2 regions of the Variovorax sp. EBFNA2 genome follow, and region 1 is predicted to be linked to the other one. Evidence: predicted binding sites of a transcription regulator. Region 1 holds the regulator's gene; the other holds the start of a gene.
What was found. Region 1 encodes HrcA, which represses chaperone genes, less so after heat shock. Its sites were predicted from a motif close to TTAGCACTCNNNNNNNNNGAGTGCTAA; they were not measured.
Positions count from the first base shown of each region.

Region 1 (15,479 bases):
GCGCGCCTTGGCCGGGCGCAGCGTGCGCCTGCAGCGCGCGGGCTGCGCGCAGCACGAGGTCGTCGGCCGGCAACGGTGTGGTGAGGTCTTCGCGGCTGAGCTGGCCGTCGTGTCGCAGCTCGACGTGCAGCGTGTCGCACCAGTCGATCAGCATGAAGACCGACTGCAGCAGGTGATAGCCGTCGTCGCGCCGCCCGGTGATGTGCAGGAACAGGTTCAGCTTGGCCGGTGCGGGCAGGTCGTAGATCGCCTTCATGCGCGTTCGAAGACGATGCGCAGGTCGGCCCGGGGCGCGGGGGATTCGCGCGTGGCCTGCAGGCGGCCGTTCGACAGCTGGCCCAGATCGGCGCGCCAGCCGGGCACGGGGTCGGCGCGGCCGTCGAGCCAGCCGAACAGCGCGCCGACCGGAATGGCGGCGCCCGTGGCGGCTTCGATCAGTGCATCGACGGAGTCGTAGCGGCGGGTGTCGCTGCCGTTCTTCAGCAGGGCTTCACCCGGCGCCCAGTGCAGTTGCGCGAGCGTGCTGCCGATGGGCGTGGTCAGTGTCAGGTCGCCGGTTTCGGCCGAGCCGCGCAGTTCGAACAGGGCGGCAAAAGTCTGGACCGGTTCGCTGTCGATGCGCAGCGACATGCGCCCGCTCCAGCTGGCCGATCGCCCGGGAGCGGCAGCGGAGCCGCCCGAGAGCTGGGCGCAGCCCGTCAGCCACAGCAGCAATGCGCCGCCGCCCGCGCCGAGCGCCGCGCGGCGGGTGAAGGCCTCGTCGCCCCGCGCGGGAGCCGTGTGCGTGATCGATGCCATTCAGGGTTTGACGCGCAGGCGCTTGAGGGTTTCCTGCAGCGTCTCGTTTTCGGCGTCCGTGAGCAGCGACTCTTTCCAGATCGCGACGGCGCGGTCCTTCTGGCCGACCGACCACAGCACTTCACCGAAATGCGCGCCGATCTCGGGGTCGGGCCGCGTCTTGTAGGCCGCCTCGAGGATGCGGATCGCCTCCGCCGTGTTGCCGAGCCGGAACTCGACCCAGCCCAGGCTGTCGGCGATGAACGGGTCTTCGGGCGCGAGCTGCACCGCCTTCTGGATGAGCGTGCGGGCCTCGTCGAGCCGGATCTTGCGCTCGGCGAACGAGTAGCCCAGCGCGTTGTAGGCGTTCTGGCTCTCGGGCTTGAGCGCCATCAGGCGGCGCAGCAGCCGCTCCATGTCGTCGAGGCGGTTGAGTTTCTCGGCCATCATGGCCTGGTCGTAGACGAGGTCGCCGTCGTCCGGCGCGGCGGCCGAGGCCTGGGCCAGCAGGTCGTAGGCAGCCTGGTATTGCTTGGCTTCGCGCAGCAACTGGGCTTCGGCGAGCAGTTTCTGCTTGCGCTCGTCCGCCGTGCGCTCGGGCAGTGCGCGCAGCAGCTCGCGGGCCTGGGGCAGCTTGCCTTGCTTGGCGAGCAGGCTGGCGCGACGGCCCTGGATGGCGCTCTGGTTGTCGGAACTGTCGATGCGCGAGACCCAGCGGTCGGCCGCCTGAAAATCCTTGCGCCGTTCGGCCAGCTGCGACAGCACGAGATACGCCTGTGTCAGCCCGCGCTTGCGGTCGGCGACGTCACCGGCGTCCTGGCTCTGGCCCGGCGCGGTCATCAGGTCGACGTAGCGCTTGAGCGAAGTTTCGGCCGCCGCTTCCTGGCGGGCCTGCATCTGCAGGCTGCCGAGCAGCAGCCAGGGCTCTGCCAGTTCGGGGCGCGAGGTGGTCAGGGTCTGGAGCTGTGCGGAGGCGTCGCTGAAGCGGCGGTTCTCGACCAGCGTGCGCGCATAGGCGACGCGCAGGTCGGGCGAGGCCTTGGGGTTGCTCGCGAGGTAGCGCGTGACGATCGGCTCGGCCAGCGGCTGGCCCGGATCGATGAGGTCGAGTGCCAGCGCCGAGGGCGCCTCGGACGACGGATCGATCGCCTGCCCCTTGCGCGCGGCATCCAGCGCCCCCGAGGGGTCGCCGGCGTTCAGGCGCAGCCGGCCCACGGTGGCCCAGGCCAGTCCGCCGGTCGTCGGGCTCTTGAGCTCGTCGACCAGCGCCTGTTCGACCACCGAGGCAGCCAGCTTCTTGTCGGCGGCGCGGCCGTAGGTGCGCGCGATCACCGCCATCAGCAGGGGGCGCTCGATCTGCGAGGTGGCCGCCACTTCGGCGCGCAGCGGCTCGACGGTTTCGCTGATGCGGTTCAGCGCGATCAGGATCTGCAGCTCGATGCGCCGGGCATCGCGCGAATTGGGCAGGGCTTCCTGCCAGGCGCGCGCCGCGGAGATGGCGGCATCGCCGGAGCGCGACTGCAGCGCAATTTCGACCGCGCGCTGGAACAGCTTGCCGTCGCGCAGGCGCCGGGCGGCGTCGAGCACCAGCGAATAGCCGGAGCCGGGGTCGCCGGAGCGGGCGGTGATCTCGCCCATGAGGATTTCGTAGAACAAGTCCGCCGTCAGCGCCGAGGGCTGCGCGGCATCGGCGGCCGGCTTGGCGGCTGTGGAGGCGGGCCGGGGTCGCACCGGCGGCTTCGGCGGCGCCGTGCGCTCGATGGCGGGAGCGGGGTTGCCGGCGGCGGTGGGTTCCAGAGACTGGGCCTGCGTTGCGTAGGCAAGCAACACGAAAGACGCGGCCGCCGCGAGGCGGTGACGGCGGGGCGATGGGTTCATCTGATCATAATAATCCAGCCATTTGAACGAGCGCCGCATGGGGCTTCGTCGCTGCCGGAGTTTTACTTTTCATGCCTGAACTACCCGAAGTCGAAGTCACCCGGCGCGGCTTTGCCGACCGCATTGCCGGCGCGCGCATCGAGTCCGTGCGCATCGGCAAGCCGCTGCGCTGGGCGCTGATGGTGCTGCCGCAGGCGCTGGTCGGGCGCCGCGTGCGCGAAGTGCGCCGCCGCGGCAAGTACCTGCTGATCGACCTGGACCGCGGGCTGCTGCTGCTGCACCTGGGCATGTCGGGCAGCCTGCGCTTCGACATCCACCTGCCGGAGCCCGGCGTGCACGACCACTTCGACCTCGTCACCGAACTCGGGACGCTGCGACTGAACGATCCGCGCCGCTTCGGCGCCGTGGTCTATGTCGACGACGAAGAGGCACCCTGGGCCCTCAAGCTGCTCGGCGGACTGGGCATGGAGCCGCTGGGCGATGCCTTCGACCTCGACGCCTTCCACGCAGGGCTGAAGAAGCGCCGCACGGCCATCAAGCAGGTGCTGCTTGCGGGCGACGTGGTCGTGGGCGTCGGCAACATCTACGCGTCGGAGGCGCTGTTCATGGCCGGCATTCGACCGACGCTGTTGGCGGCGCGCATCAGCCGGCCGCGTGCGGCGAAGCTGCATGCGGCGGTGCGCGAGATTCTGGCGCGGGCGGTGGAGAAAGGCGGCAGCACCTTGCGAGACTTCTCGAACGTGGACGGGCAGAACGGCTATTTCCAGCTTGAGGCGACCGTCTATGGCCGCGCGGGCGAGCCGTGCCGGGTGTGCAGCACGCCGATCCGGCTGTTGAAGCAGGGGCAGCGCTCTACTTATTACTGCCCGCATTGCCAGAAATCCTAGGGAAGGCTGACCCGTGGCGGTTGCTTGGGGGCAAACTCCTATAGGTACCCCGTTCGCCATTCGGCGATGTTATATTTGTAAATTCTTACTTACATCTTCCCCTTGAGCCGCTCTTTCAACCAACAGCTCGATCAGCACGGCGCCTGGCGGAGCAACTTCGCACGCCGCCTTCAGTGGCTGTCCCGTTGGCTGACCGACAACGAGCTGCTCGACCAGGCCGTGGCCGAACGGCTGCGCGCACTCGAAGACCAGATCCGCACCAGCAAGGTCGTGGTGGCCTTCGTGGCCGAGTTCTCGCGCGGCAAGTCGGAGCTGATCAACGCGATCTTCTTCGCCGGCTACGGACGGCGGATCATGCCGGCCAGCGCCGGGCGCACGACGATGTGCCCGACCGAACTGGGCTACGACGCCGCCTTGGCGCCCAAGCTGCGCCTGCTGCCCATCGAAACCCGTCTGGAACCGCACTCGCTCACCCACTGGCGCGAGCGCCCCACGCGCTGGACCGAACTGCCCATCGACGTGGAAGACGCGGAGCAACTGGCCCAGGCCATGGGCAAGGTGGCCGAAGTCCGCTGGGTGAGCAAGGACGAAGCCCGTGCGCTCGGTTTCTGGAACCCCGAAACGCCTGACGACAACCCGGTGCAGGACGCCGAAGGCCGTGTCGAAATTCCGCGCTGGCGCCATGCGGTGCTGAACATGCCGCACCCGCTGCTGGAGCAGGGGCTCGTGATCCTCGACACGCCCGGCCTGAACGCGATCGGTGCCGAGCCCGAGCTCACCGTGAGCCTGATCCCGCAGGCACATGCCGTCGTCTTCATCCTGGGCGCCGAAACCGGCGTGACCCGCTCCGACCTGTCGATCTGGCGCGAGCACCTGATCACCGGCGACGAGAGCCACGACACGCGCTTCGTGGTGCTCAACAAGATCGACACGCTGTGGGACACGCTGAGCACCCCGACGCAGATCGCGCAGCAGATCGAGCGCCAGCGCGAAGGCGCGGCCCGGCTCCTCGAGGTGCCGTTGGCGCAGGTGCTGCCGGTGTCGGCGCAGAAGGGCCTGCAGGCCAAGATTGGTCACGACGCGGCCTTGCTCGAAGCCAGCCGGCTGCCGGCGCTCGAGGCGCTGCTCGGCGAAGGCGTGCTCGGCAAGCGCGAGACCATGCTGCGGCTCGCGGTCGATGCCGGCATGACCGCGCTGCGCACCGAGGCTGAGCGCCTGCTGAAGGTGCGCCAGCGCGACCTGTCGGAGCAGGCACTGGAACTGCAGGGCCTGCGCGGCAAGAACGTGTCGGTGATCCGCCACATGCGTGCGCGCATCGACCAGGAACACGCCGAATTCGAAGGCAGCAACACGCGCATCCTGGCGCTGCGCTCGGTGCAGGGCAAGCTGCTGCGCGAGGTGTACGCGGTGCTTGGGCGCACGGCGCTCAAGGCTGACATGGTCAAGCTGGCCGCGGCGCTCAAGCGCCCCGGCGTCAAGTTCAACGTGCGCAAGGTGTACGGCGAAACCTTCGATGCGCTGCGCAACAACCTGCGCGAAGTGCAGGCGACCACGGCCGAGATCCAGTCGATGCTGCACGCCACCTTCCGCCAGCTCAACGCCGAGCAGGGCTTCACGCTGCAGGCGCCGGCCGAGCCCGACCTGAGCGGCTTCGAGCAGGAGCTGGGCCAGATCGAGCGCAGCCACATCCACTACCTGGGCGTGGGCAACCTGATCAAGCTCGCGCAGGCCGACTTCTGCGACAAGCTGGTGCGTGCGCTGGCCAGCCGGCTGCGGCTCGTCAACGAAGCCGCCATGACCGAGGTCGAGCGCTGGAGCAAGGGCGCGAGCGCGCAGATCGATGCGCAGCTCAAGGAGCGCCGCCGCAATTTCAGCAAGCGCATCGAGGCGATCGAACGCATCCAGAACGCCGCGGGCAGCCTCGACGACCGGTTGGCCGAAATCGCCGCGCAAGAGAGCCACCTGGCCGCGCTGCAGGAGCGGCTGCACGAGTTCACCTCGCTGATCGCGCAGCACGGCAGCCAGCCGCCTGCCGCGGCCGCTGCCATCGCGGGCGAGCAACTGCGTGCGGCCTGAGCGCGCCGCCGCGCGGGCGGCCGTCTCCCCATCTGTGTCACTGCCCCCTGATTTCGCCGCACAGATCGTGCGCTGGCAGCGCAGCCACGGACGCAGCGAACTGCCGTGGCAGAACACGCGCGACCCGTACCGCGTCTGGCTCTCGGAAGTGATGCTCCAGCAGACCCAGGTCACGACCGTGCTGGGCTACTTCGCGCGCTTTCTCGAACGCTTCCCGGATGTGGCGGCGCTGGCCGCCGGCACCGAGGACGAGGTGTTCGGCCTGTGGAGCGGGCTGGGCTACTACAGCCGCGCGCGCAACATGCACCGCTGCGCGCAAGAGGTGGTCGCGCGCTTCGGCGGCGCCTTCCCGCACACCGCCGCCGAACTGGTGACCTTGCCCGGCATCGGGCGCTCCACGGCTGCGGCGATTGCGGCTTTCTGTTTCGGCGAGCGCGTGGCCATCCTTGACGGCAACGTGAAGCGCGTGTTGACGCGCGTGCTCGGCTTCGACGGCGACATGTCGTCGTCGGCGCAGGAGCGTGCGCTGTGGGACCTCGCCACGCAGCTGCTGCCGCCAGAAGGTCAGCGCGAGGCGGTGGCGCACTACACGCAGGGCCTGATGGACCTGGGCGCCACGGTCTGCCTGCCGCGCAAGCCCAGCTGCATGATCTGCCCGGTGAACGCCATCTGCGTGGGCCTGCGCCAGGGCACGCCCGAGCGCTATCCGGTGAAGACGCGCAAGCTCAAGCGCAGCGCTCAGTCGCTGTGGGTGCTGCTGGCGCGCGATGCCCAAGGGCGCGTGTGGCTGGAGAAGCGGCCGGCCAAGGGCATCTGGGCGGGGCTGCATTGCCTGCCGGTGTTCGACAGCCACGAGGCGCTGCTCGCGGCCCTGCCGTCGGGCGCCGCGCATGACATGCAAGAGCTGCCGCCCTTCGTGCACGTGCTGACCCACAAGGATCTGCACCTGCATCCCGTGCTGCTGCAGGGCGTCCAGCCGCAAGGCGAGGGCGCGCGCTGGGTCGAGGCGCAGGAGTGGAGCCGGCTGGGGCTGCCCGCCCCGATGCGCAAGCTGCTGGAAGCCGCCGAGGCCTGAACAGCCCTCGCCGCCGCCGTCAGGCGTCGAGTTCGCGGTGGCGCTTGAGCGCGCCCCAGCGGGCACCGAAGGCGCGTGCCAGTTGCTCGACCAGGAACACCGACCGGTGCTGCCCGCCGGTGCAGCCGATGGCCACCGTCACGTAGCTGCGGTGGTCGCGTGCCAGCGCGTCGAGCCAGTGCGTCAGGAACTGCTCGATGTCGTCGAACATGCGCGCCACGTCGTCGTGCTCGCGCAGCCATTCGATCACCGGTTCATCGCGGCCCGTCAGCGCGCGCAGCGCAGGCACGTAGTGCGGGTTGGGCAGCATGCGCACGTCGAACACGTAGTCCGCATCGAGCGGCACGCCGCGCTTGAAGGCGAACGACTCGAACACCAGCGTCAGCGCGTTCTGCGGCGCGGAGATCAGCCCCTTGATGTAACTCTGCAGCTGCGCGGGGCGGATGAGGCTGGTGTCGATCACGTCAGCGCCGTCGCGCAGGTCGGCCAGCAACTCTCGTTCGAGTTCGATGGCCTGCACCAGCACGCGGTGCTGCTCGGGCACGTCGGTGCGGCTTTCCTGGCGCGAGAGCGGGTGGCGACGGCGCGTTTCTGAATAGCGGCGCAGCAGTGCGTCGGTGGTCGCGTCGATGAACAGCGAGCGCAGCGAGACGCCGTCGGCGCGCAGCGCTTCGAGCTGCTGCGGAACGATCGGCAGCGACACGCCGCTGCGCACGTCCATCGCGATCGCCACGCGCGTGGCCTGCTGTTCGTGCTGCAGCGCGATGAAGGCCGTGAGCAGTTCGGGCGGCAGGTTGTCGACGCAGTAGTAGCCGGCGTCTTCCAGCGCGTGCAGCGCCACCGACTTGCCGGAGCCCGACATGCCGGTGATGAGGACGAGGTCGAGGCTCATGCTCATGGAGCGGTCGCCGGTGTCTTGTGGCCGAGCATTTCGCGTGCGTGGGCCAGCGAGGTGGCCGAGACCTTTTCGCCGCCGAGCATGCGGGCGATTTCGCGGGCCCGGTCGTCGGCCGCGAGGCGCGACACGCCGCTTTCGGTGCGCGGGCCTTCCGTGCCGGTGGTTGTCGTCTGGCGCTTGGCGACCACGAGGTGGTGGTCGGCGCAGGCTGCCACTTGCGGAAGATGGGTCACGGCGAGCACCTGGCGGTCGCGGCCGAGCTGTTTCATGAGGCGGCCCACGGTTTCGGCGACAGCGCCGCCGACGCCGGCATCGACCTCGTCGAAGATCAGCGTCTGCGCGGCGCCCAGTTCGCTGGTCGTCACGGCAATGGCCAGTGCGATGCGCGAGAGCTCGCCGCCCGAGGCCACCTTGCCGATGGCGCGCGGCGTGGTGCCGGCGTGGCCGGCCACCAGGAACGAGATTTCTTCGAGGCCGGCGCGGCCGGGTTGGGCCAGCGGTTGCAGCTCGACGTCGAAGCGCCCGCCCTGCATGCCCAGGCCCTGCATCGCCTGCGTGACGGCTTGGGCGAGACGCGGCGCGGCCTGCTTGCGGATCTTGCCGAGGGCCTTGGCTTCCTTCATGTAGGCCTGCTGCGTGTTCTGCTCGGCGCGTTCCAGGCCTTCGAGGTCGCTTTGTGCGTCGAGTGCCTGCAGCTCCGCCTGCCAGCCCGCCAGCAGCGCGGGCAGTTCGGCCGGCGTGCGCTTGTAGCGGCGCGCGAGCGACATCCACCGCCCCATGCGTTCGTCGAGTTCGGCGAGGGTTTTCGGATCGGTGTCGGCGTCGCGCAGGTAGCCGTGCAGCGAGTGGGCCGCGTCCGAGGCCTGCGCCACGCAGGAGGCCAGCACCTCGCCCAGCGTGCGGAATTCGGGCTCGATGTGTTCGCAGTTCTGCAGCAGCGTCGCGGCACGCGTGAGGGCGGCGAGGGCGCCGTTGTCGTCGTCTTCGAGCGCCTGGCTTGCGCCCTGGGCCGCGTCGATGAGGGCTTGCGCGTTCGAGATGCGCGAATGGTGTGCCGAAAGCTCTTCCCACTCGTCGGCGCCCGGTGCGAGCTTCGCGACTTCGGAGATCTGCCATTGCAGCCGCTCGCGCTCGCGCTGCAGCGAGTCTTGCGCCGAGCGTGCGTGCTCGAGTGCCGAAAGCGCCTGCCGCCAGCTGTGCCAGGCGGCGTCGAGCGCGTCGGTGCGCGCGCCAGCGTAGGCGTCGAGCAGCCCGCGCACGGCCTCGGGGCGGGTCAGGCTCTGCCAGGCGTGCTGGCCGTGAATGTCGAGCAGGCGGTCGCCCAGTTCGCGCAGTTGCGTGGCGGTGGCGGGGCTGCCGTTGATCCAGCCGCGGCTGCGTCCCTGCAGGTCGACCGTGCGGCGCAGCAGCAGGCCGTCGCCGACCTCGAAGCCGCCTTCGTCGAGCCAGCCGGCCAGGGCCGGGTCGGCGTCGAACTCGGCGCTCACGTCGAGCCGCTCGGCGCCTTCGCGCACGGCGCCGGCGTCGGCGCGGTTGCCCAGCGCCAGTTGCAGCGCGTCGATCAGGATGGACTTGCCGGCGCCGGTTTCCCCGGTCAGCACCGTGAAGCCGGCCGACAGATCGAGTTCAAGGGACCGCACGATCACGAAGTCGCGCAGTGCGATGCGTCGCAAAGCCATCTCAGTTCGTCCTCAAGCGGGGGGCATGGTCCTTCATTCAGGAGCCCCCTTCGTTCCAATGGAGTTTTTTCCGCAGCGTGTCGAAGTAGCTCCAGCCGCGCGGGTGCAGAAAGCGCACCCGGAAGTCGGAGCGGCGCACCACCACGCGGTCGCCGATGGCGAGCGAGGCGAGCGACTGCATGTCGAAATTGGCGCTGGCGTCGCGCCCGCTCACCAGCTCGATCACGATCTCGTCGGCATCGGGCAGCAGCACGGGGCGGTTCGACAGCGTGTGCGGCGCGATCGGCACCATCACCCAACCCGGCACTGCCGGGTGCAGCAATGGCCCGCCGGCCGACAGCGCATAGGCCGTCGAGCCCGTGGGCGACGCGATGATCAGTCCGTCGGCGCGCTGGTTGGCCACGAAATGGCGGCCCACCGACACGCGCATCTCGACCATGCCCGAGGTGGCGCCGCGGTTGACCACCACGTCGTTCATCGCGAGCGCGTCGAACACCACGGCCTCGTCGCGGATCACCTGCGCGTGCATCAGGCTGCGGTGGTCTTCTTCGTATTCACCGGCCAGCATCGGGATCAGCGTGGCCTGGTAGTTGTCCAGCGGAATGTCGGTGATGAAGCCGAGCCGGCCGCGGTTGATGCCGATCAGTGGAATGCCGTAGCACGCGAGCTGCCGGCCGATGCCGAGCATGGTGCCGTCACCGCCGACCACGAGGCCGAGATCGCAGCGCTGGCCGATTTCTTCGACCGACAGCGCCTGGTAGCGCGGGTGCGGCGGCGCGTCGGTGTCCTCGCAGGACGAACGCTCCACGAACACCGTGCAACCCTGCGATTCGAGGAAGGCACCAATGCCTTCCATCACGCCGTCGCGCGCATCGGCTTGCGCCCGGGCGCCGGAAGCCTGGTATTTGCCGATCAGGGCGACGTGACGAAAGCGAGAGGTCATAGCTCACAAATTACAACACTAAAATCTTGCAATGCTGGACGACCGTGCCAAGTTGCTGTTGAAGACGCTGGTCGAGCGTTACATCGCCGATGGGCAACCCGTCGGATCACGCACGCTCTCGCGTTCGGCGGGGCTGGATCTCTCGCCCGCGACCATCCGCAACGTCATGTCCGACCTCGAGGCGCTGGGGCTCATTGCAAGTCCCCACACCTCGGCCGGACGCGTGCCGACGACGCGCGGGTACCGGCTCTTCGTCGACACCATGCTGACCGCACAACGCGAGCAGATGAGCGCACCGACCCTGGCGGCGGACCAGCCGCAGAAGGTGATCGCCAACGCCGCCCACCTGCTGTCGAACCTGTCGCAGTTCGTCGGTGTGGTGATGGCACCGCGGCGCGCCTCGGTGTTCAAGCAGATCGAATTCTTGCGCCTCTCGGAGCGGCGGCTGCTGGTGATCATCGTGTCGCCCGACGGCGACGTGCAGAACCGCGTGATCTTTCCGGAGTCCGATTACTCGCAGTCGCAGCTGGTCGAGGCCTCGAACTACATCAATGCGCACTTCGCGGGCCTGACGATCGAGCAGGTGCGCGACCGGCTGCAGTCCGAGGTCGAGAAGCTGCGCGGTGAAATCGCCGCGCTGATGCAGGCCGCGGTGCAGGTCAGCTCCGAAGTGCTCACCGATGCCCAGGCCGACGACGTCGTGATTTCCGGCGAGCGCAACCTGCTGTCGGTGACCGATTTCTCCAGCGACATGGGGCAACTGCGGCGCGCCTTCGACCTTTTCGAGGAGAAGGCGCAGCTGATGCGGCTGCTCGACGTGTCGAGCAAGGCCGAGGGCGTGCGCATCTTCATCGGCGGCGAAAGCCAGGTCGTGCCCTTCGAGGAGCTGTCGATCGTCAGCGCCAACTACGAGGTCGACGGGCAGGTGGTGGGCACGCTGGGTGTGATCGGCCCGACCCGCATGCCCTACGACCGCATGATCCAGATCGTCGACATCACGTCGCGGCTGGTGAGCAACGCGCTGAGCTATCGCAAGTAGCCGGCCGCGCGCGGCGCATAGAATCGTGCCCGCGTGGGCCGTTAGCTCAGTTGGTTAGAGCAGCGGACTCATAATCCGTTGGTCGAGTGTTCAAGCCACTCACGGCCTACCACCAGAAAAATGCCGTCACGGTGAAAGAGCTTGCTATCTATTGGATAGCAAGCTCTTTTTGCTTCTGGTGGCGCTCGACCCGGTCGGCCGGGTCGCCCTGCACGTCGATGCAGATGCCACGGCCCATCCCGTGCTGTCCTGGCGAGACCGGTGGTTTGCCTCGGCATCAAGGCTCTCCACTGCGTTGAAGCGCTGGGTCATGGCCGACGAATCCGGAAGGTGGCGTTGGCCCCCCAGGTTGCCACCGTCAGGCTGCCATCCGGCGCGCGTGCCAGACCCACGGGGCTGCTCAGGCCGTCGGCGATGACCTGGCGCACGCCGTTGCGGTCGATGCGGCTGACCGTGGTGCCGCCGTAGTCGACCACATAGGCGGCGTCCGCGCCTGCCGCAACGATGCCGGGGCCCGGGCTGCGCAAGTCGGTGTTGATCGCCTTGGCCTTCGTTCCGCCCGACACCAGGGAAATTCCGCCGGCGATATTGCTGACCAGCAGATCGCCATTGGGAAGTTCGACGGCGCCGACCGGTGTCTGCAAACCTTCCGCCGCGACGTCGATCGCTCCGTCCGGGCGCACGGCAAGGATCTGGTGGGTCCTGCGATTCGCGATCAGCAAGCGGCCGCGTGCATCGAAGGACAACCCCGCAGGGGTCGCCAGCCCGCGCACGAAGACGGCCTTGTCGCCGCGCGGTGTGAAGCGCCACACCAGGTCTTCGTTGTAGGAGGCGACATAGACGTCGCCCTTGGACGAGATGGCCAGCCCCGAGGGGCCGCTGAGCCCGCTGGCGAAGACCGTCCGCTCGCCGGAAGGGGCGAACCGCACCACGTTGCCGGCGGACCAGTTCGCGACGTAGAGGTTGCCGCTCGCGTCGTAGGCCATGCCGACCGGCGAGCCGAGGCCTTCGTGGGTGGCCGTGCGGTCCAGCGTCCAGGTGCCGGTCGGTCGGGGTTGGGCCAGGGCGGACTGGCCCGGCAAGATCGCCATGAGAAGAACCAGCCATGCAGCGCGGAGAAACGGCTTCATGCCGGCACCTCCTGGGAGAAGACGTCCTTGGCCGCAAACAGGCCGTTGAGCGCCGCAGGAAAACCGGCATAGACGGCCATCTGCATGATGACTTCGACGATCTCTTGCCGCGTGCAGCCCACGTTGCGGGCACCGTGGATGTGCACCTTGAGTTGCGGCAAGGCGTTGCCCATGGCCGTGAGCGCCGCCACCACGGACAGCTCGCGCACCTTGAGGTCGAGCCCCGGCCTCGAATAGATGTCGCCGAACGGAAATTCGATGAGCAGGCGGGCGAAGTCGGGGGCGATGTCCTTGAGGCTGTCGATGACGTTCTCGCCCGCCTGGCCATCGACTTCCTTGAGCTTGGCCCAACCGCGCGCATACCGTTCATCGGCCATCGGATTGCTTTCGTGTGTGTTCATGGATGCAATTTACGAAGGCGGCGCACCCGCATCCAATACCTTTTGTGTGATACCTTTTTGGTATGAATGGAGCGATCGACCTGCGGCAGTTCCGGTACTTCCTCGCGGTCAGCGAGGCGCTGCATGTTGGGCGCGCGGCTGCCCGCCTGCACATTTCCCAGCCCCCGCTGAGCCGGCAGATTCGTCAGCTGGAAGAACAGCTCGGCGTGGCGCTGTTCGTGCGCACCAAGGTCGGCATGACGCTGACGCGGGCAGGGGCGGCCCTGGTGCCGGAAGCCCGATTGACGCTGGCGCAGGCGGACAAGGCGGTGGCGGCCGCGAGGGCCGCCAGCGGTGCCAAGGGTGGCCAGTTCGTCGTGGGCTACACGACGGTCTTCGACCGCAGTGCCATTCCCGACGTGTTCGAGCCCTTGCAGAAGCGCTTTCCGGACTGGCGCATCGTCAGCAAGGGCAAGCATTCCATCCACCTCGTGCGCGACATCAAGAGCGGGGCCATGGACGTGGCCTTCATCGGCTTGCACACGGAGGCACGCGGGCTCGAGGTGCGAACACTGCGCGAGGAGCCCGTCATCGCGGCGCTGCCGGCGAACCATCCGCTGGCGCGCAAACGCCGGCTCGGCTTCGACGACCTGCGCGGCGAATCGATCTTCCGGTTCGAGCGCCGGCTGAATCCCGGCTTCTACGACCATTGCCAGGCCTTCTTCGAGCGGATCGGTTTCCAGCCGCGCACGGTGGCCGAGCCCGACGACCACCACATCCTGCTGGGGCTCATCGCGGAGGGACGGGGCATCGCGTTCATCTCCGCGTCGCTGCAGAACGTCAAGCGCAAAGGCGTGGTCTTCCGGCCGCTCAAGGAAGAAGCACGCGGCCTGACCAGCGGCATCGCGGTCGCTTATGCCAAAGACAATCCGTCGCCGCTGCTGGCCCGGTTTCTCGAATTCGTCGGCCTCGAGACACAACGCAAGGTGAAGCCCAGGTCCGCGCGGTGAGGCCAGGGCGTCGGCAAGTGCCCGACTAAGATGCCCCGGCCGCAACATCCCACATCGAAGGGGGCGCATGTCACATCCCGTTTACCTGTCCAGTTCTTCCTTGCCCAGGATGCCGGAAGGCAGCCGCGACGAATGGCGTGGTTTCTTCGGCGATGGCGCCGAGTTGGAAGCCAACGCGTTCTTTCCGCTGTTCTGGCGGGCGCTCTTCAGCGCAGGCGACATCCGGCATGCACGCTTCATCGACGCGTACGACATCAGCGACGAAGCCTCGGCGGTCGACCGCGAGGAATGCCTGGCGGACTTCGGCGCCGAGGCGACGTTTCCCTACCTTGTCGTCGACAAGGCCACGGCGGTTGCCCGGCTGACGCAGCGGCGCGAAGCCGTCATCGGTGCCGTCGGCGAACGCTATCGTCCAATCTACGAATCCTTTGAAGCGCTGATTGCGCAGCACTTCGCAGACCACATCCTGCTGCGCACCGACGGCCTGCCGGACGCCGCCGATGCCGAGCCATGGCTGCGCGCTGACCTCGACGGCGTCGACCACCTGCACGACAGCCAGGCGCTCGCAAGCCTCATGGCGGATCTGGCGAGGTACGACACCGATCCGATCTGGACCTTGGCCGGCCTTTCCTCATCGAGCGACGGCGCCTGGCCCCCGGCCCAATTGCGAGAGCGCTTCCCCGACCCGCGGCAGAGGAAGACCCGCCAACCTCTGCCCAGGCAGCAGGCCGAAACATCCGATCGCGCGTTCGCCAACCCCAAGCCGCAGGTGGCGAGGAACTGGCTCGACCCCGCCCTGGAATGGCTGGGCGCCTTCGTGGCCGCGGGCGCGGCGTTGGGCGCTTATTACTTCACCAGCTCTGCCTGGCTGGCCGTGCTGGCGTTCTTGTGCGTGGCCGTGGCACTGGGTTTCAGCATCGCGAAGTTGCGCGGTCGTTGATCCTGGCGCGGGGCTCGCGTCCGGAGCCGCTTTCACCTACAGCGAACACAGGATTCCTTCAGGTTGCACCGCAGCATCGAAGGCAGAATGCATCATTTTGGTGCAGATGTAACCAGCCGGGCGATCTCCCGTGCGCGTCGTACCGCACCGTGATTGCCGATGGCCATGACCCCGCTATTCAAGCTTCTGCTTCCGATGTCCCTGCTCGCGCTCGCTGCATGCGGCGCCAAGCAGGCCTCCACCACCGATGATCCGCCGCCCGAAGTCGGCGTGGTCGCGCTGCACGCCGGCGACGTGGCCGTGCACACCGAGCTCTCGGGCCGCACGGCCGCCTACCGCGTCTCCGAGGTGCGGCCGCAGGTCAACGGCATCGTGCGCAAGCGGCTGTTCGAAGAAGGCGGCATGGTTCGCGCAGGCCAGGTGCTGTACGAGATCGAGCCCGGTCCGTTCGAGGCCGCGCACGAGCAGGCGCAGGCTGCGCTGGCCACCTCGCAAGCCACCATCGCGAGCCTGCGTGGCAAGGCCGAGCGCTTCGGCGAACTGGTCAAGGCGAACGCCGTCAGCAGGCAGGAACACGAAGAGGCGCAGGCCGCGCTGGTGCAGGCACAGGCCGGCGTGAAGGCCGCGCAGGCGGCTGTGAAGGCGGCGCGCATCAACCTCGAATTCACGCGCATCACCGCGCCCATCGCGGGACGCATCGGCCGCTCGGGCGTGACCGAAGGCGCGCTCGTGGCGCCCGGCCAGGCGATGGCGCTGGCCACGATCCA
Region 1 is NZ_CP138496.1:5,371,030-5,386,508, reverse strand. Features, by position in the region: gene ispE (4-(cytidine 5'-diphospho)-2-C-methyl-D-erythritol kinase) at 1-256, opposite strand, end outside; gene RZE79_RS25315 (lipoprotein insertase outer membrane protein LolB) at 253-798, opposite strand; gene RZE79_RS25310 (tetratricopeptide repeat protein) at 799-2,655, opposite strand; gene mutM (bifunctional DNA-formamidopyrimidine glycosylase/DNA-(apurinic or apyrimidinic site) lyase) at 2,727-3,542, shown strand; gene RZE79_RS25300 (dynamin family protein) at 3,645-5,618, shown strand; gene mutY (A/G-specific adenine glycosylase) at 5,659-6,693, shown strand; gene rapZ (RNase adapter RapZ) at 6,713-7,585, opposite strand; gene recN (DNA repair protein RecN) at 7,588-9,270, opposite strand; gene RZE79_RS25280 (NAD kinase) at 9,308-10,213, opposite strand; gene hrcA (heat-inducible transcriptional repressor HrcA) at 10,245-11,252, shown strand; tRNA gene RZE79_RS25270 (tRNA-Ile) at 11,288-11,364, shown strand; gene RZE79_RS25265 (NHL repeat-containing protein) at 11,561-12,382, opposite strand; gene RZE79_RS25260 (carboxymuconolactone decarboxylase family protein) at 12,379-12,783, opposite strand; gene RZE79_RS25255 (LysR family transcriptional regulator) at 12,846-13,772, shown strand; gene RZE79_RS25250 (hypothetical protein) at 13,882-14,712, shown strand; gene RZE79_RS25245 (efflux RND transporter periplasmic adaptor subunit) at 14,908-15,479, shown strand, end outside.

Region 2 (15,479 bases), 2.2 Mb from region 1:
GCTCTTCAACGAAGGCAAGTGCGGCATGTGGGTCGACGCGACCATCGCCGCCTCGTTCATCAGCGACCCTAAGCAATCGAAGGTGGCCGACAAGGTGGCCTTCGCACAGGCCCCCGTCGCCGTCACGCCCAAGGGCGCGAACTGGCTGTGGACCTGGAACCTCGCCATTCCCGCCAGCTCGACCAAGGGCGCGGCCGCACAGACCTTCGTGAAGTGGGCGACCTCCAAGGAGTACGTCAGCCTCGTCGCCAAGGAGCATGGCTGGGGCACGGTGCCCACCGGCACGCGCAAGTCAACCTATGCGAACCCCGAGTTCCAGAAGGTCGCCAAGTTCGCCGCCGCCGAGAAGAAGGCCATCGACAGCGCCAACCTCAGCGACAGCACCTTGCCGAAGTCGCCGTACGTGGGTGTGCAGTACGCAGCCATTCCCGAGTTCCAGGCCATCGGCGTGGCGGTGGGCCAGCAGATGAGCGCGGCACTGTCGGGCAAGGTCACGGTCGACCAGGCGTTGAAGACCTCGCAGACGAGCGCAGAGCGCGAGATGAAGAAGGCCGGCTACTACAAGTAAGGCTTGGCTTTCTCCCTCCCCTTCCGGGGGAGGGTCGGGGTGGGGTCACGCGGCGTATCGCATGGCCGCGGTGATCGATCAGGGAGCCCCCATCCTCGCCTTCCCCCAGAGGGAAGGAGCCAGAGACACAAGAAGGACCTTCTGATGAAACGCCTCCTGCCCCGCGCCCTCATGGCGCCCGCCGTGCTCACGCTCTTCCTCTGGATGATCGTGCCGCTGCTGATGACGTTGTACTTCTCGTTCGTGAACTACAACCTCATGCAGCCCGGCGAACGCACGTTCGCGGGCCTCGAGAACTTTCACTACTTCGTCACCGACCCCGACTTCTGGCCGGCCACGTGGAACACGCTGCTGCTCATCGGCAGCGTGATCGTCATCACGGTGGTGTTCGGCGTGCTGCTCGCGCTGCTGGTGAACGAGCCCTTCCCGGGCCGCGGCATCGTGCGCGTGCTGCTGATCTCGCCTTTCTTCGTCATGCCCGCCGTGAACGCGCTGCTGTGGAAGCACATGATGATGAACCCCATCTACGGTGTGCTCGCCGACCTGTGGCGCTTCTTCGGCGCGCAGCCGGTCGACTGGCTCACCGATGTGCCGCTGTTCTCCGTGATCATCATGGTGGCGTGGCAGTGGCTGCCGTTTGCCTGCCTGATCTTCATCACCTCGCTGCAGTCGCTCGACCGCGAGCAGATGGAAGCGGCACGCATGGACGGCGCGACTTCGTTCCAGCGCTTCTTCTATCTCACCATTCCACACCTCGGCCGCCCGATGGCCGTCGTGATCATGATCGAGATGATCTTCCTGCTCAGCGTGTTCGCCGAGATCGCCATCACCACCAATGGCGGCCCGGGCAACGAGAGCACGAACATGACCTACATGATCTTCAAGCAGTCGCTCATGAATTTCGATGTGGGCGTGGCCTCCGCCGGTGCACTGTTTGCGGTGGTGCTGGCCAACATCGTGGCCGTGTTCCTCATCCGCATCATCGGCAAGAACCTCGACTGAAGAAGGAACGACCATGCAACCCAGCAACTTCCTTCCGCAGCTGCTGCGCACCGTCGGTGCGTGGGCCGTGGCGCTGCTTCTGTTCTTCCCGCTCGGCTGGCTGTTCCTCACGGCCTTCAAGACGGAGCTGCAGGCCATTCATGTGCCGCCGCTGTTCATCTTCGAGCCCACGCTCGACAACTTCGGCGAAGTGCAGCGCCGCAGCGACTACCTGCTGTACGCACGCAACTCGCTGATCACCAGCCTGGGCTCGACCATCCTCGGCTTGCTGATCGCAGCGCCCGCCGCGTACTCGATGGCCTTCTTTCGCACGAAGAAGACGCGCGACATCCTGATGTGGATGCTCTCCACCAAGATGATGCCGGCCGTCGGTGCGCTGGTGCCGATCTACGTGCTCGCGCAGACCGCCGGCATGCTGGATTCGCTCACCGCGCTCACCATCGTGTTCACGCTGTCGAACCTGCCGATCATGGTGTGGATGCTCTACAGCGCCTACAAGGACATTCCGAACGAGATCCTCGAAGCCGCGCGCATGGACGGCGCCAGCCTGTGGACCGAGTTCCGCCATGTCGTGATGCCGCTGTCGGTTGGCGGCCTCGCATCGACCGGCCTCCTGTGCCTGGTGCTGAGCTGGAACGAGGCCTTCTGGGCGCTGAACCTCACGTCGGCAAAGGCCGGCACGCTGGCCACGCTCATCGCCTCGTACTCCAGCCCCGAAGGCCTGTTCTGGGCCAAGTTGTCGGCCGCGTCGCTGATGGCCATCGCGCCCATCGTCGTGTTCGGCTGGTTCAGCCAGAAGCAACTGGTGCAAGGCCTGACCTTCGGCGCCGTCAAGTAAAGAAAAGCGAGACATCTCATGGCCTACCTCGAACTCAAGAACATCAAGAAGAGCTTTGGTGACGTCCACATCATCAAGGGCGTCGACCTCGAAATCCAGAAGGGCGAATTCATCGTCTTCGTCGGGCCTTCGGGCTGCGGCAAGTCGACGCTGCTGCGGCTGATCGCGGGGCTCGAGCCCATCACCAGCGGCAACCTGCTGCTCGACGGCAAGGACATCACCTGGGCGCCTTCGGGCAAGCGCGACCTCGCGATGGTGTTCCAGAGCTACGCGCTGTACCCGCACATGAGCGTGTACGACAACATGTCCTTCGCGCTCAAGCTCGCAGGCGTGCCCAAGAGCGAGATCAAGACGAAGGTCGAGTACGCGGCGAAGACGCTGAACCTCACGCAGTACCTCGACCGCACGCCGAAGGACCTGTCGGGCGGCCAGCGCCAGCGCGTGGCCATCGGCCGTGCCATCGTGCGCGCGCCCAAGGTGTTCCTGTTCGACGAGCCGCTGTCGAACCTCGATGCGGCGCTGCGCGGCAACACGCGCGTCGAGATCCACAAGCTGCACCGCGCGCTCGGCGCGACCACCATCTACGTCACGCACGACCAGGTCGAGGCCATGACGCTGGCCGACCGCGTGGTGGTGCTGAAGGACGGCCTCATCGAGCAGGTCGGCACGCCGCTCGAGCTTTATGACCGCCCGGCCAACCAGTTCGTCGCGCAGTTCATCGGCATGCCGTCGATGAACATGGTCGCGGCAAGTGCGATCCCGAGCTTCTCCGCCGCCACCGGCGGACGCCTGCCGAGCGACGGTTTCCTGGGCGTGCGCCCCGAAGGTCTGCGCGTGCATCCGAAGCAGGGCGCGGCTGCCGGCGTGCCGGGCCGCGTCGAACTCATCGAGGCGCTGGGCGCCGACACGCTGATCCACGTCGACGTGGGCGGCGTGCCGCTCATCGCGCGCCAGAACGAGCGCACGCCGCTGCAGGCGGGTGACGACGTGGCGGTCGAGCTCGATCCGTCCGTGCTGCACCTGTTCAGCCGCGAAGGCCGCGCAGTGGCCGCCTGACCCGACCCTCTTCATTTTTCCGGACCTTCCCCGTGACCCTCGCAGCAGCAGCGGCCCTCGTGCCCACCCCACCGGCGCCTTCGGAATTCACGGTGCTTCACCTCGGCCTCGGCTCGTTCCATCGCGCGCACCAGGCCGTCTACCTGCAGCGGCTGATCGATGCGGGCGACACCCGCTGGTCGCTGTCGGGTGCCAACATCCGGCCCGACATGGCCGAGGTCGTCGCCGCGTTGCAGGCCCAGGGCGGGCGCTACACGCTCGAGACCGTGTCGCCGGCCGGCGAGTACCGTTACGCGCAGATCGAAGCCATTCGCGAAGTGCTGCCGTACGAGCCGTCGCTGGCCGCGGTGATTGCGCGCGGCGCCGCGCCGTCCACGCGCATCGTCTCCTTCACCGTGACCGAGGCCGGCTACTACCTCGACACCAAGGGCAGGCTCGACCTGTCGTTTGCCGACCTCGCGGGCGATATCGAACGCGCGCGGCGCGGCGAGGCCGGCGAGACGGTCTACGGCGCGGTCTGCGCGATCCTGCGGGCACGGCGTGCCGCGCAGGCGGGCCCCGTGACGCTGCTGAACTGCGACAACCTGCGCCACAACGGCGACCGCTTTCGCGCAGGGTTGCTCGAGTTCATCGCATTGGTCGGCGACGCGCCGCTGCAGGCCTGGGTCGATGCCAACACCCGCTGCCCGAACGCGATGGTCGATCGCATCACGCCGCGTCCTCCGCCGGAACTGCGCGCGCGCGTGCAAGCCGCCACGGGCCGCGACGATGGCGCCGCGGTCACGGGCGAGAGCTTCATCCAGTGGGTGATCGAAGACGACTTCGTCGCCGGCCGGCCCGACTGGGGGCGCGTGGGTGCCGAGCTGGTCGACTCGGTGCAGCCGTATGAAGAGGCCAAGATCCGCATCCTCAACGCCACGCACAGCTGCATCGCCTGGGCGGGCACGCTGGCAGGGCTGGGGTTCATCCACGAGGGCACGCACGACGCCGCCATCCGCAAGATGGCTTTCGACTACGTGACCGATGACGTCATGCCGTGCCTGAGCCCGAGCCCGATCGACCTCGCGGCCTACCGCGACGTGGTGCTCGACCGCTTCGGCAACCCCGCGATCCGCGACACCAACCAGCGCGTGGCGGCCGACGGCTTCTCGAAGATCCCGGGCTTCATCGCGCCGACCGTGCGCGAGCGGCTGGCGGCCGGGCAGACCATCGACAGCGTGGCGATGCTGCCTGCGCTGTTCCTCGCGTTCCTGCAGCGCTGGCATCGGGGCGAGCTGCCTTACGCCTACCAGGACCAGAGCATGGACGTCGCCGTGGCGCACGCGATCTGCGACGCCGCCGATCCGGTGGCGGCACTGTGCGCCGATGCCGGGCTGTGGGGCAGCCTTGGGGGCGACGCCCGGCTGGTCGATGCGGTGCGCCGCGCCGGCGAGCGCGTCACGCGCTTCGTTGCGGAGAAGGCCGCGCCATGAGCGGCCGGCTGCAGGACCGCCATGTGCTGCTGACCGGTGCCGGCGGCGGCATCGGGCTGGCCGTGGCCGAGGCCTGCATCGCCGAGGGCGCGCGCTGCAGCGTGATCGACCGCGCGACCGCCGCGCCCGACGCACTGCGGGCTCTGCAGCAGCGCCACCCCGACAGCCTCGCGTACATCGCCGCAGACGTCACCGACACGCAGGCCATCACGCACATGCTGGCCGAAGCCCAGGTCGCCTTCGGCCCGATCCACACGCTGTTCAACAACGCCGCCGTGTTCGACCTCGCGCCGCTGCTCGACAGCGACGAGGCCTCGTTCGACCGGCTCTTCGCCGTCAACGTGAAGGGCATGTTCTTCGTGATGCAGGCCGTGCTGCGCCACATGGTCGAGGCCGGCACGCCGGGCGCGTCGGTCATCAACATGGCCTCGCAGGCCGGGCGCCGCGGCGAGGCGCTGGTGTCGCACTACTGCGCGACCAAGGCGGCCGTCATCAGCTATACGCAGAGCGCCGCGCTGGCCATGGCGCCGCACGGCATCCGCGTCAATGGCATCGCCCCCGGTGTGGTGGACACGCCGATGTGGGACCATGTCGACAGCCTGTTCGCCAAAGCCGAAGGGCTGGCGCCGGGCGAGAAGAAGCGGCGTGTCGGCCTCGACGTGCCGCTCGGGCGCATGGGCGTGCCGGGCGACATTGCAGGGGCGGCGGTTTTTCTCGCCAGCGACGAGGCGCGCTACATCACGGCGCAGACCCTCAATGTCGATGGCGGCAATGTCATGAGCTGAAGAGGGAGCCGGCATGCCCGTCAGAGCACAAAAGTACCGAGACCGCACGTGTTCGGGCGGTGAAGCGCCTCCGGCCCGATGAGAAGATGGCCACCCTCAGCAGCGAGCGACCCGTGAACGACGATTTCCATCTCTACCTCGACAGCGCCGACCTGGCCGACCTGCAGGCCTGCCTGCCGCACCCGGTGGTGCACGGCGTGACGACCAACCCGACGCTGCTGCAGCGCGCCGGCGTGGGCCGCGCGGCGGTGCCGGGGCTGCTCAAGCGCTGCATCGAGCTGGGTGCGCGGCAGGTGCAGGCCCAGGTCTATTCGAGCGAGGTCGACGGCATGCTCGAAGACGCGCAGGCGCTGCTGCCGCAGTTCGACCGCGGTCAGCTCGTCATCAAGATTCCCGCCACGCGCCAGGGCCTGGACGCCGGCGCGCAGCTCATCGCCCAGGGCGTGCCCGTCACCTGGACCGCCGTGTACGCGCCCGAGCAGGCGCACTTTGCCGCGCAACTGGGTGCGGCCTATGCAGCGCCCTACCTCGGCCGGCTCGAAGACGCCGGCATCGACGGGCTCGGGCTCATCGCACAGATGCAGTCGCTGGTCGCACAGCGTCCCGCGTCGGGCACGCGGCTGCTGGTGGCGAGCATCCGGTCGCGCGCGGCGTACCTGTCGCTGCTGGCGCTGGGCGTGGGCGCCATCACCATCCCGCCGCGCCTCTTTGCCGAGTTGCTCGACCATCCCGCCACCCTGGCTGCCGAGGCGGGTTTCCTGGCCGACGCCCGCGCCTTGCCCTGACAGAAGCACAAAATCCACACACCATGCGCATAGCACTCACGGGCGAGGCCCTGATCGATTTCACCGCCAGCGAAGCGGGCACCCTCGCGTTCCTGGGCCATGAGGGCGGCTCGCCGCTCAACACCGCCGTGGCCTGCGCGCGGCTCGGGCAGCCGACCGGCTTTCTCACGCAGCTCTCGACCGACCTGTTCGGCGAACGGCTCATGGCCTTTCTCGAACGCAACGGCGTCGACACCCGCCTCATCCTGCGCAGCGACGCGCCGTCGACGTTGGCCTTTGTCGAGCGCACGCCGCAGACCAACCGCTACGCCTTCTACACACGAGACAGTGCCGACGCGACCTGGGCGCCCGAGCCGCTGCCGCAGCTGCCGGCGGAATGCCGCTTTGTGCACTTCGGCTCGATCTCGCTGCTGCAGGAGCCGGCGTCGTCGCGCATCACCGACCTCGTGGCGGCCCATGCCGGGCGCTGCGTGATCGTGTTCGATCCCAACGTGCGACCCAGCCTGATCCCGAACATGGCCGCCTTCCGCGCCCGCGTCACCGAGTGGTTCGCCATGGCCGACCTGGTCAAGCTCAGCGACGAAGACGCCCAGTTGCTCGCCCCCGGGCGGCCCGTCGATGCGCTTGCGGCCGAGTGCCTCACGGCCGGCGCGCGCGCCGTGGTCGTCACGCGCGGCGGCGCCGGTGCCACGCTGTGGCGCACCGGCAGCGCCCCGCTCACCGTGGCCGCGCCGCGCGTCGAGGTGGTCGACACCATCGGCGCGGGCGACACCTTCACCGCCGGGCTGTCGGTGGCGCTGCTGGCCCATGGCGTCGAGCATCCCGCGCAACTGGCCGAACTCGGCGACGACGCCTGGCGCGCCGTGATGCGCTTCGCCGCCACCGCTGCGGCCCTGAACTGTACCCGCGAGGGCGCAGATCCACCGACGCTGGAAGCCGTTCACACGGCGCTTTCGCAGGAAGACAATGAGGCCGTCGCTTCCCGGCCCTGATCGATCCGTGCTGCCATGACAACGACCACCCGCAAACGCGCGATCCCTCGCCAACGCCAGCCCGAGCTGGAGCGCGATTTCGCGCGCTCCCCGTCGCTGGGCTACGAGGCCCCGGAAGAAACCGGCCTGGTGCGCTGCCTCGCGCACGGCTTCCCGAGCCCGCTGGTGCGATGGCATTTCCATGAAGACTACGAGCTGCACCTGATCACCGAGACCTCGGGCAAGGCCTTCATCGGCGACTGGATCGGGCCGTTCCAGCCTGGCCACCTCGTGCTGTGCGGGCCACGCCTGCCGCACAACTGGATCTCGCTCGACGTGCCCGAAGAAGGCGCCGCCGGCCGCGACCGCGTGATCCAGTTCCGCCACGAGCCTATCGAGCGCGCGGCCGCCGAGATTCCCGAGCTGCGCGACGTGATGCCGCTGCTCGACCGCGCGCGCCACGGCATCGAGTTCTTCGGCATGTCGGCGCAGGCGCTCGCGCACTGGGACGCCATCAAGGCGGCGCGCGGCGTGCGGCGCCTCGGCCTGTTCTGCGAGTTCATGGCCGATCTGGCGCAGTGCACCGACTACCGGCTGCTGTCGAGCGTGCAGATGCAGGGCGTGCAGGGCAGCGACGGCGATGCGCAGGTCGACCAGATCAACGACATCGTGAACCGCATCACCAACAACATGACCGACTCGATCTCCATGTCGGACGTGGCCGCCGAGCTGGGCATGAGCGAGAGCCGCTTCAGCCGCTTCTTCCGCCGCTCGACCGGCAACAGCTTCACCGACTTCGTGAACCGCGTGCGCATCAACAGCGCCTGCCACCTGCTGATGCAGACCGACCACTACGTGACCGACATCTGCTACCAGGTGGGCTTCAACAACGTGGCGAACTTCAACCGGCGCTTCCTTGAAATCAAGGGCATGACGCCCAGCGAATTCAGGCGCCAGGCCGACACGCGCTTCGGCTGATTTCTTTCAAGGCCAACACGCCTTCACTGAAGGCGCCATCAGGGAGACCATCTTGTATCTGGGACTCGACCTCGGCACGTCCGAGCTCAAGGCGTTGCTGCTCGCGGACGATCACCGCATCGTCGGCGTGGCACGCGCGCCGCTCACGGTCGACCGGCCGCAACCGCTGTGGTCGGAACAGGCGCCCGCCCAGTGGTGGCAGGCGCTCGACGCGGTAATGACAGAACTGCGCACGGCACATGCCGAGGCGTTGTCACAAGTGCGTGCCATCGGCCTCTCGGGCCAGATGCACGGCGCCACGCTGCTCGATGCAGAAGGCGCGGTGCTGCGCCCGGCCATCCTCTGGAATGACGGCCGCAGCGGCGCGCAGTGCGAGGCGCTCACGCGCGCCGTGCCGCGCCTGGGCGAGATTGCGGGCAACCTCGCGATGCCGGGCTTTACCGCGCCCAAGCTGCTGTGGGTGCGCGAGCACGAGCCCGACATCTTCGCCCGCGTCGCGCGCGTGCTGCTGCCCAAAGACTGGCTGCGCTTCATGCTCAGCGGCGAGGCGGTCAGCGAGATGTCCGATGCGGCCGGCACGCTGTGGCTCGACGTGGGTGCGCGCGACTGGTCCGACGAACTGCTCGCCGCCACGGGGCTCACGCGCGATCACATGCCGCGGCTCGTGGAAGGCAGCGAAGTCTCCGCGCTGCTCAAGCCCGGACTGGCGGCGCGCTGGGGATTGCGCGACGGCGTGAAGATCGCCGGCGGCGCAGGCGACAACGCCGCCAGCGCGGTCGGCATGGGGCTCGTCGAGCCGGGGCAGGGCTTTGTCTCGCTCGGCACCTCGGGCGTGGTGTTCGTCTCGACCGACCGCTTCCTGCCGAACCCCGCGCAGGCGATGCACGCCTTCTGCCACGCGTTGCCCCAGCGCTGGCACCAGATGTCGGTGATGCTCTCGGCCGCGAGCGCGGTGAGCTGGGCAGCGAAGACCTTCAAGTTCGCGGACGAAGCGGCGTTGCTCGAAGCGGCGGCGTCGGTCGCGTTGGCGGATCGGGCGCGATGCCCGCTGTTCTTGCCGTACCTGTCGGGCGAGCGTTCGCCGCACAACAACCCGAACGCACAAGGCGTGCTCTTCGGTTTGACGCATGCACACGGCCCTGCAGAGATCGCCTATGCGGTGGTCGAAGGCGTGAGCTTCGGTCTGCGCGACGGCTTCGACACGCTGCGCCTGCCGGCCGACATGCCGCTGCGCGAAGTCGCGCTCGTGGGTGGCGGTGCGCGCAGTGTCTGGTGGGGGCAGTTGCTGGCCGACATCTTCCAGGTGGAGCTCACGCTCTATGCGGGCAGCGAGACCGGCGGGGCACTCGGTGCGGCGCGGTTGGCGTGGCTGGCCGACGGGGGCGCGGTGGCCGAGGTGTGCACCTTGCCGCCGGTGAAGCAGACGCTGTCGCCTTCGTCCGAAGGGGCCAGTGGGCACAAGACGCGGCATGCACGTTTTCAGGTGCTGTACATGGCGCTGCGTGACCAGTTCCGCTAGCCGGCACAACAAACCGAGCGCCCATAAAAAAACCCGTCGTGAGACGGGTTTTTTATTTCGCGAAACACCGCGGAACCGGCTTTGCCGGGCCGCAGGTGTTGCCCCCGGTAGGGGGTTGGCGTAGCGGACACGAAGTGCCGCGCAGCCTGGGGGCGAGCCAAATCCCCCTGGGGGCGAGCGAAATTACATACCCATGCCGCCCATGCCGCCCATGCCGCCCATGTCGGGCATGCCGCCGCCGCCAGCGCCGGACTCGTCCTTGGGTGCATCAGCAACCATGGCTTCGGTCGTCAGCAGCAGCGAGGACACCGAGGCGGCGTTCTGCAGTGCGGTGCGGGTGACCTTCGTCGGGTCCAGGATGCCCAGCTCGAGCATGTCGCCGTACGTGTCGTTCGCAGCGTTGAAGCCGTAGTTGCCCTTGCCGGCCAACACAGCGTTCACCACCACCGAGGCTTCGCCGCCGGCGTTGTTCACGATTTCGCGCAGGGGGGCTTCGATGGCCTTCAGCACCAGCTTGATGCCGGCTTCCTGGTCGGCGTTGTCGCCCTTGACCGAGTCGCCCACAGCTTGCTTGGCACGCAGCAGAGCCACGCCGCCGCCAGCCACAACGCCTTCTTCCACTGCAGCGCGGGTGGCGTGCAGGGCGTCTTCGACGCGAGCCTTCTTTTCCTTCATTTCGACTTCGGTGGCAGCGCCAACCTTGATCACTGCCACGCCGCCGGCCAGCTTGGCCACGCGCTCTTGCAGCTTTTCACGGTCGTAGTCGCTGGTCGCTTCTTCGATCTGAACGCGCACTTGCTTCACGCGGGCTTCGATGTCACCGGCAGCGCCAGCGCCGTCGATGATGATCGTGTTTTCCTTGCCCACTTCGATGCGCTTGGCTTGACCCAGGTCGGCCAGCGTCACCTTTTCGAGCGTCAGGCCCACTTCTTCAGCGATGACCTTGCCGCCCGTCAGGATGGCGATGTCTTCCAGCATGGCCTTGCGGCGGTCGCCGAAGCCAGGAGCCTTCACAGCCACAACCTTCAGGATGCCGCGGATCGTGTTCACGACCAGCGTAGCCAGGGCTTCGCCTTCGACTTCTTCGGCAATGATCAGCAGCGGACGGCCAGCCTTGGCAACTTGCTCCAGCACCGGCAGCAGGTCACGGATGTTGCTGATCTTCTTGTCGAACAGCAGCACGAAGGGGTTGTCCAACAGCGCCGATTGCTTCTCGGGGTTGTTGATGAAGTAGGGCGACAGGTAGCCGCGGTCGAACTGCATGCCTTCGACGACGTCGAGTTCGCTGTCCAGCGACTTGCCGTCTTCCACGGTGATCACGCCTTCCTTGCCGACCTTGTCCATCGCGTCAGCGATGAGCTTGCCGATGGTTTCGTCGCTGTTGGCCGAGATGGAGCCGACTTGCGCGATTTCCTTCGACGTGGTGGTGGGCTTGGAAGCCTTCTTCAGCTCGGCGACCAGGGCCGTGACAGCCTTGTCGATGCCGCGCTTCAGGTCCATCGGGTTCATGCCGGCAGCCACCAGCTTGAAACCTTCGCGAACGATGGCTTGGGCCAGCACGGTCGCGGTGGTGGTGCCGTCACCGGCGTTGTCCGAAGTCTTGGAAGCCACTTCCTTCACGAGCTGGGCGCCCATGTTCTGCAGCTTGTCCTTGAGTTCGATTTCCTTGGCCACGGACACACCGTCCTTGGTCACGGTGGGGGCGCCGAACGAACGCTCGAGCACCACGTTGCGGCCCTTGGGGCCCAGGGTCACCTTGACTGCGTTGGCCAGGATGTTGACACCCTCGACCATGCGTGCGCGGGCTTCGCCGCCGAAGACTACGTCTTTTGCTGCCATGTTTATTTACTCCGAATGGATCTGTTGAATTACTTCTCGACGACTGCGAACAGGTCGTCTTCCTTCATGACGAGCAGTTCGTCGCCGTCGACCTTGACGGTCTGGCCGCTGTATTTGCCGAACAGGACGCGGTCGCCGACCTTGACGGTCAGTGCGGCCAGCTCGCCCTTGTCGTTGCGCTTGCCCGGGCCCACGGCCAGGACTTCACCCTGATCGGGCTTTTCGGCGGCTGCGTCGGGGATGACGATGCCGGAGGCGGTCTTGGTTTCGCTGTCAACACGCTTGACGATCACGCGATCGGCCAAAGGACGAAGTTTCATTGCATCTCCTGGAAGGGTAAGAAACGGGTTTGTTTGTGGTCGGGCACCGGAGAAACCGGCGACCTGTCGACTGGATGGGAGGGCTGTTAGCACTCGTCAGCAGCGAGTGCTAATCATAAGGGCATTCGATGACCTTTCAAGAGCGTGCCCCTTGCCCTCGTCTCGCACGGCTGTGCTTTTCCGGGGAAACACGGGGCTGCCGGGGTGCCATCGGTCGAAACGTTCGGGGTTTTTTGCCCGGGTGAAATGAGGCCGCTCAGACCATGCAGCGGCCGCGTGCCGAACACGCAGCCGCCCCGCACGCTCAGAACTTCGCGCGCAGCGTCAGCTGCACCTCGCGTCCCGGTCCCGGCAGGATCAGGTTGTCCACGCTGCCGTGGGCCGAGACGTGGTACTTGCGGTTCGCGATGTTCTTCAGGTTCAGCGCGATCTCGTAGCGCTCGGTCTTGTAATTGGCCGCGAGGTCGGCGGTCAGGTACGAGGGCAGCGTGACGAGGTTGCTGAGCGACGCATAACGCGCGCTGACGTAGTTCAGGCCGCCGCCGGCGCTGAAGCCATGGCCGAGGTCCTTCATGGCCCACACGAAGGCCGAGTGGCGCGGCGTGAGCGCGGCGGTCTTGCCCTGCACCGGGATGGCGGCGCCCACCGGCAGCTGCAGCGAGCTCACGGTGGCGAGCGACTTCGTCATCTTCGCGTCGAGGTACGCATAGCCCGCGCTCACGTCCCAGCGGCCCGGCAGACGGCCGTTGAGCGCGAGCTCCAGGCCGTTGGTGCGCTGCGTGCCGACGTTGATCTGGCGGCGCGGGTTGTTCGGGTCGGTGTTCTTGATGCCCGAGCGCTCCAGGTTGAACAGCGCGGTCGTGAGGTTCAGGCCGCCGTCGAGCAGGTCGAACTTGGCACCGATTTCCTTGTTGACGGTGATCTCGGGCGCGTTGTCGATGTTGCCGGTAGACAGCGCGAAGTTCTCGCCCGAAGGCTGGAACGAGCGGCTGTACGACACGTAGTACGACTGCACCGCATCAGGCTGCCACACCACGCCGGCGCGCGGGCTGAACTTGCGGTCGGTGCGCTCCAGCGGCGCAAGCTTGCGCTCGAAGCCGGTGTCCTGCTTGAACACGTCGTAGCGACCGCCGATCAGCGCCTTCCAGTGCGGTGCCAGCGTGATCTGGTCCTGGAAGTAAACGGCCGCGGTCTTGAACTCGCTGTTGCTCGGGATCGCGCCGTCGGCCAGGTACGTGGCGAGCGGAATCGGCAGCGGGTCGGCGACCGGATTGAACAGGCTCACGCGCTGGGCGCCCGTCGCGGAAGACACACTGAACAGGCGCTTGCGCTGCACGCCGAACTCGGCGCCGACCAGCCACTCCTGCTTGAAGCCGCCGAGGTCGTTGCGCCAGGTCAGGTCGGTCTGGTTGAACCAGCCGCTCTCGTCGCGGTCGACGATGCCGCGCGTGCGGCCTACCGTGAGGCGCACCGGGTCGGTGGTGCCGCTGGGCAGCGTGTTGTTGCGGTCGAGGTGGTAGCTCGAATAACGCGTGGTGTTGCGCAGGCTCAGCGCGTCGCTGAAGCGGTGGTTCAGCGTGGCGGTGAAGGTCTGCACCTTGCTGGTCACGGTGTCGTCGCGCTTGCCGTGCGCGGAGCCGTAGTAGGCGCCGATGGGCACGTCGACCGGGCGGCCGTTGAGCGCCGGAATGCCGAAGTCGGTGAGGCGCTGGTCGCGCAGGTTTGTGTACTGCAGCAGCAGGTCGGTCTGCGGGCTGAACTTGATCGCCAGCGAGGGCGCGATGTTGTAGCGGTCGGTGAACTGCTGGTCGCGGTAGCTGTCCGATTTCTCGCCCGCCACGTTGAGGCGGAACGCCATGTTCTCGCCGATGGGCGTGTTCAGGTCGATCGTGCTGCGCGTGTAGTGGTGGCTGCCCAGGCCCAGCGAGACCTCGCCGAAGCGGCGCTCGAACACGGGCTTCTTGGTCACGCGGTTGATCAGGCCGCCCGAGGAACCGCGGCCGTAGAGCACGGCGGCGGGGCCCTTGAGCACCTCGATGCGCTCGGTGTCCGAGAGGTCGCGGAAGTACAGCGCGTCGTCGCGCACGCCATCGACGAACCAGTCGGAGATGCCGCTGAAGCCGCGGATCACGACCTGGTCGCGCTGGCCGTCGCCGTGGTTGAAGCTCACGCCCGGCACGTTGCGCAGGGCGTCCTGCATCGACACGGCACCCTGGTCGCGCAGCAACTGTTCGGGCAGCACGTTGACGGCCTGCGGCACGTCGCGCAGCGGCGCGCTGCCCTTGGTGGCGGTGCTCGCGGCGGCGGGGGCGTAGCCCTTGTCGTCCTCGGCGCTGACGGTCACTTCCTTGAGGGTCGAGGCTGCGGTGGTTTGTGCCAGCGCGGTGCCGCTCAGTGACGCGAGGGCGGCGCCGGCGAGCAGGGAAAGGCGCCACAGGGGGCGCGACGTGGGGGCGGTACGGAAAGTCGGCTTCATGTTGTCCAGTTTTTTTGAAGGGCGTTGAGCGCACGGCGGCCGCGCACGCGCACGCACGGCCCTCGTCAGGGGACGAAGGGCGGTGTCGTGCCTTGCCTTGAAAAAAATCTGGGTGAGGCGGGGCCGCTCAGGCGGAAGCTCCGCCGGCGGCACCGTGGTGACGGCCGCTGTGCGCGGCGGGCTGGATTCTAGAGAAGCAGATGCGACAAGTTCCCATGTGTCGCGGCAATGCGACGCATGGCGGGCGGCTCAGAGCTGGTCGGTCGGCACGAACCACGAGAACAGCAGCAGCTGGAACCGCGTGAGCATGCTGGAGTCGGGCTCGCTGTCGAGCACCTCGTTGTCCACGTCGCCGGTGCCGATCCACTGCACGTTCTCGCCGTCGGGCTTGAGCACGACGCGGTACACGCCTTCCATGTCGTCCAGCTGGTAGGCGAAGAGCAGCGCCTGCGTGAGTTCGAAGCTGCGCACGCGCACGCCGAACTCGGTGTTCAGCAGGGCCGAGCGCGGGTCGAGGTTCATCGAGCCGAGCAGCACCCACTGGCGATCGACCAGCGCCAGCTTGGCATGCAGGCGCCCGCGCGCCTTCTTGAGCAGGCTGCGGAACTGGCCGCTGCGCTTGAGCTGCTGCGTGCTCACCTCGTACAGGTTCACGCCCAGTTTGAGCATGTCGACGCGGTAGCGGTTGTAGTTGATGTTCACCAGCGGCTCGTCGCTGTCGGCCAGCGAGTTGGTGACCACGGTGATGCTCAGGCCCTGGTCGCGGCCCATGCGGATGCGCGCCATGCCCTCGTCGCCCGGAATGAAGTAGGGCGAGATCACCACCACGTTCGACTTCGCCGCGCCCAGCATTTCGTGGAAGCGCTGCGC
Region 2 is NZ_CP138496.1:1,146,592-1,162,070, forward strand. Features, by position in the region: gene RZE79_RS05100 (sugar ABC transporter substrate-binding protein) at 1-568, shown strand, start outside; gene RZE79_RS05105 (sugar ABC transporter permease) at 713-1,570, shown strand; gene RZE79_RS05110 (carbohydrate ABC transporter permease) at 1,584-2,408, shown strand; gene RZE79_RS05115 (sn-glycerol-3-phosphate ABC transporter ATP-binding protein UgpC) at 2,427-3,464, shown strand; gene dalD (D-arabinitol 4-dehydrogenase) at 3,557-4,936, shown strand; gene RZE79_RS05125 (L-iditol 2-dehydrogenase) at 4,933-5,721, shown strand; gene RZE79_RS05130 (transaldolase family protein) at 5,835-6,506, shown strand; gene RZE79_RS05135 (carbohydrate kinase) at 6,530-7,498, shown strand; gene RZE79_RS05140 (AraC family transcriptional regulator) at 7,514-8,455, shown strand; gene xylB (xylulokinase) at 8,508-9,974, shown strand; gene groL (chaperonin GroEL) at 10,158-11,813, opposite strand; gene RZE79_RS05155 (co-chaperone GroES) at 11,843-12,133, opposite strand; gene RZE79_RS05160 (TonB-dependent siderophore receptor) at 12,438-14,609, opposite strand; gene RZE79_RS05165 (phospholipase D family protein) at 14,859-15,479, opposite strand, start outside.
Region 2: RZE79_RS05155 (co-chaperone GroES) is a predicted target of HrcA. The motif match lies at 12,220-12,246, and genes of this name have one in related genera.